Regions from separate parts of the Gardnerella sp. C0684A1 genome, predicted to be linked through region 1. Evidence: riboswitches for the same ligand, from Rfam matches in the RefSeq annotation. Region 1 holds a riboswitch; the other holds the start of a gene.
The links. Region 1 has a riboswitch for thiamine pyrophosphate ahead of thiC (phosphomethylpyrimidine synthase ThiC). Riboswitches for the same ligand answer to the same signal wherever they lie in the genome.

Region 2: another riboswitch for thiamine pyrophosphate. It lies ahead of thiM (hydroxyethylthiazole kinase); the one in region 1 lies ahead of thiC (phosphomethylpyrimidine synthase ThiC).

Annotation. Positions count from the first base shown of each region.
Region 1 covers NZ_JBLTSX010000004.1:143,295-145,501, forward strand. The annotation lists gene thiC (phosphomethylpyrimidine synthase ThiC) at 1-1,178, opposite strand, end outside; TPP riboswitch at 1,177-1,282, opposite strand; gene ACNEUN_RS04995 (NAD+ synthase) at 1,698-2,207, shown strand, end outside.
Region 2 covers NZ_JBLTSX010000002.1:201,839-204,045, forward strand. The annotation lists gene ACNEUN_RS02575 (DEAD/DEAH box helicase) at 1-972, opposite strand, end outside; TPP riboswitch at 1,089-1,181, shown strand; gene thiM (hydroxyethylthiazole kinase) at 1,169-2,207, shown strand, end outside.

The DNA of each region.
Region 1 (2,207 bases):
TTACCACGCTTAATAGCACGCTTACCATCATCCTGGAGATTACGCCTACGACCCTCATACTCTTCTACGTCACCACGGTCTCGAATCCAATCGAGACGAAGAGGAGCTAAACCTTCCTTAGGATCGCATTTAGGGCCTTCAGTGTTGTAATCGTGGAAAGGAGGGTTAGGGCCTACTCCAGGCGTGTCTGAAAGCTTAATTTCAGTGTAAGGAACTTCCAAATCGTAAGAACCATACTTATATTCAAAATGAACTGGCGTAGTCTTACGGATATGAGCTTTGTCCCTCTGAGTGCATCCACGTGCGGCAATATCAACACGCTGTTGCTTTTGAAGTTTTGCAGCTTCCTTTGCTTCCTTAGCGTTAATAAAAGCTGGTTTCTTTTCTTCAGTTTTTTCCTCAGATTTTTCGGAAACTTTTACTCGCTTAGCGTAACCGTGTTTTGCCTCACCGCGTACTTTATTCCAATGCTCAACAAATTCGTGCATTGTAGATTCTGGTGTTTCTGAATCATACAAAACTTGCGAAATAAAGAAGCCAGCAGCTTTAGTGCTAGCAATCATATCTACATCGTCAAGCTGAGTTTTTCCGCCAACAAGAACAGGGAAATCACTTGCTTTGCAAATCGTATTAATTTTTTCTTCATCAAGCGTTGTGTGATTAGCTTCTAAATCGTAAGCTGCAGTAGTGTTTTCGCAGCCTTCTTCAGGATTGTGCATTGCAGTTACGCAAATGTAATCAATGCAGCCATCTGGAAGCTCATTTATAACTTTTACTAAGCTTTCAGTTTCAACAGACAAACCAATTACGGCATCTTCGCCAAGCAGTGCGCGTGCTTCTCTAGGTTCCATATCGCTTTGAGCTAAGTGCACGCCGTCAACTTTAATGCTTTGATTACGAGCTTGCCAAGCAACATCAACACGCTCGTCAATAACAAACGTTACCGAATCGCACTTGTTGTTATCTTCGATTATTTGCGCGATATCACGAGCTATTGTTGTTATTTCTTTAGCATTTTCATTGTTGCAATGAAGACGTATAAAAGTTGCGCCAGCGCGTAATGCATCATCAACAACATCAGTAAGCGGTCGATTAGAGCAAACTTGCGGATCTGCTATAAAACAAGCGCTGAGATTAAATTGATCACGCATTGATGCGTATGGATAATTCGAGGTCATGCTATTTTTCATTGCTCCCTACGTTGTATTAACTAACAGGTTCGAAGGGTCAGGCTTGTTGGCCTATCTCAGCTTTCTTGCGGAAAGCACCCCTGCAAAAATGTCGAATTATTAGCCAGTTTACATGATTACGTGGCCTTTGTTTGACGGGTATGTTGCGAAAGTGTTGATTTTTATACAAAAACCCGCTCAGCTCCTTATGCTGGGCGGGTATAACGAACGGCACGCACACTTTAAAAGTGGTATGGCTTCATCTACCTAACTTCTTTCTCGCTCTCGCAATTATTCCCCTTCGCGAGTAACACGGTACAAATATATTGCAGAGATTCTTATTTTTCTACGGTTACATTATTTATATTACTTATAACGCGTTGAAAAAAGCTGCAAAAACAGGGTTAAAGGTTATAATGTTATAAAGAATTATTACAAATTTATGACGAATCTGCGTGTCGAGTACAAAAGATTCAACCAAAACACTTTTAAATATCTAGTTGCAGACCGTAGATTACACTGTTACGTATGACTTCATTGCGATTAGCTTTAGCGCAGATTGATACTTGCGTAGGAAATATAGAAAGTAACAGCAATAAAATAGTGCAATACTCGCGCAGGGCAGCGCAAGATGGTGCAAAAATAGTAGTTTTTCCAGAAATGACACTTACTGGATATCCTATTGAAGATTTAGCGTTACGAGCAACATTTAGAACAGCCGCTTCGAAAGCAGCAGAAGAATTAGCAGAAAATCTTAAAAAAGAAAACTTAGGTAACTTATACGTAGTAGTCGGAACTGTAGGAGTAGACGAAAATTCCGGAAAACCAAGAAACAGGCTTCTTGTACTTCACGACGGAGAAATAAAACTCAACTACGATAAGCATTTCTTACCAAATTACGGCGTATTTGACGAATTTCGTATTTTCTCTTCCGGCAACGAGTGCACGGTTATGAACATTGACGGCAATCGTATAGGTTTTGCTATTTGTGAAGACATTTGGCAAGACGGAGGGCCGGTTGAAAAACTAGCCAATATT
Region 2 (2,207 bases), on a different contig from region 1:
CGTAACAGCAGGCAAAAAGCCCATATCAGCCATCTCATCTGCCTCATCAAGCACACTAACTGCAACTTTTTCAAGAGTCAACGCACCCTGACGTAACAAATCCTCCAAACGTCCAGGGCAAGCCAATACAATTTGCGCACCCTGCTTAAGCTGAGAAATTTGACGCCTGTAGCTCACTCCACCATATACAGTCACAGTGCGCATACCGTAAGCTGCAGCAAGAGGAGCAATAACATCATCAATCTGATGTACAAGCTCTCGCGTTGGAGCCAAAATCATGGCATGTGGAGCAGGAACAGCATCATCTACCCTATCGCGCCTGTTTTTACCAGAGTGAATCAAATCAACAAAACTATCTGCTAAACGAGCTACTAAAGGAATAGCAAATGCGAGAGTTTTACCACTTCCTGTACGGCCACGGCCTAAAATATTTGCTCCACGCAAAGAGTCTGGAAGAGTCGCTTGCTGAATTGGGAATGCGGTAGTTTTACCGTCAGCGCGTAACACTTCTACTAACGGCTCCGGAACACCGAGTTGCGCAAACGTAACATCATCACTGTAGTTTTCGCGCGATTCTATTGCAGAATCTGGTATAACAATCTCGTTTTGTGAAATCTGCTTTTTTTCTAACTCGTTAAAGCTTCTAGAGTCACGAAACTCACGAAACTCACGAGAGTCACGAATAGAATGAGATTCTTTATCTTTATTTTTATTTTTATAGGATTTTTTAGTTTTACTTATCTTCCCGAATTCGCCAGCTTTTTCAACATTCCTTGCTTTAGAATCCTTACTAAACTTCCCAAACTTACCGAAGTGCTTAAGATTCTTAGAATCCTTGTTATTCTTAGAATCCCTAGAATTTTTAATATTCTTAGAATTCTTACTATTATTAACATTCTTAGAATTCTTAGCATTCCTAACATTCTTAGCTCCGCGCTTTTTGGCGGACGCAGCATTATGAGTATGCGGCACAATAGCCTTTCGTAAATTACTTTTATATTTGACTACGCGTAATTTCTACAAAGTCACGAACTAACTGAGCCTAACACACGCCCCGCACAAGCAGTCGCGCTCAAACGGTATAGTCGTAACGCGGTTCGGGGTGCGCTAGGTCGCTGAGATTATACCCGTTAAACCTGATCTAGGTAGTACTAGCGAAGGGAAAATCATGGAAACGTTGAACATAGGAAATACTTCAAAAAATTCGCAATCTAGCGGCAATTCCATAACAAATTTCGATAGAGATTTTTCTTCAAAAGCACGCAAGCGCATGTTCATAGAAGACGTGAAAAATTGCATAGAACGCATGCGCTCTGCCAAACCGCTTACACACTGCGTTACGAATAACATAGTTCAAGAACTTACTTCTAATGTTCTACTCGCTGCCGGAGCAACGCCTATTATGGTGTGCGATCCTGAAGAAACAGAGCAACTTGCGCAAATTGCTTCAGGAGTACTGGTTAATGTTGGAACATTTAGAAAAAATTACACAGATACTTCTATTAACGCTGCAATACGCGGCTGCAAAAAGTCTGGTACGCCGTGGGTTTTAGATCCTGTCGGAGTTGGATTAGGAGCGCTTACTTCAAGAATTAATTTCGTAAAAAATATTATTACAGAAAATCCTACTGTTATTCGCGCAAACGCTGCGGAAATTTTAGCTTTAGCTGGCGAAAAGGGAGATATGCGCGGAGTCGACTCACTAGACAGCGTAAATTCTGCACTACCAGCAGCCAGGAAATTAGCAAAACAACACGGCAGTGTAGTAGCAATTTCTGGAGAACAAGACGCAATATATGCTCACGGATGCCTTGCGCGCGTTTCAGGCGGCTCTGAAATAATGCAAAAAGTAGTAGGAACAGGATGCGCTCTAGGGGCTCTTGTAGCAGCATACGTTGGTACAAACCCATCTTGTCCACTTGCTGCTACAGTAGCGGCTCACGCGCACGCTGCAGCAGCAGGAAGCTACGCGTGCTCAGAAAATGCTGGAATCAATGCTGGAATCAATGCGAAAGGAAACGCGGAAATCAATCCTGGAACTTTCCGCACACTTTGGATTGACGCACTTTCGAAACTAAGCGCAGATGAAATATTAAATCTTACAAGCATAGATTTCACAGTAGAACCAGTAGATTGGACACTTTACTTAGTAACAGACCCTAGAATGGGCAATCGTACCGAAGAAGAAGTTGCGTTAGAATCAATCG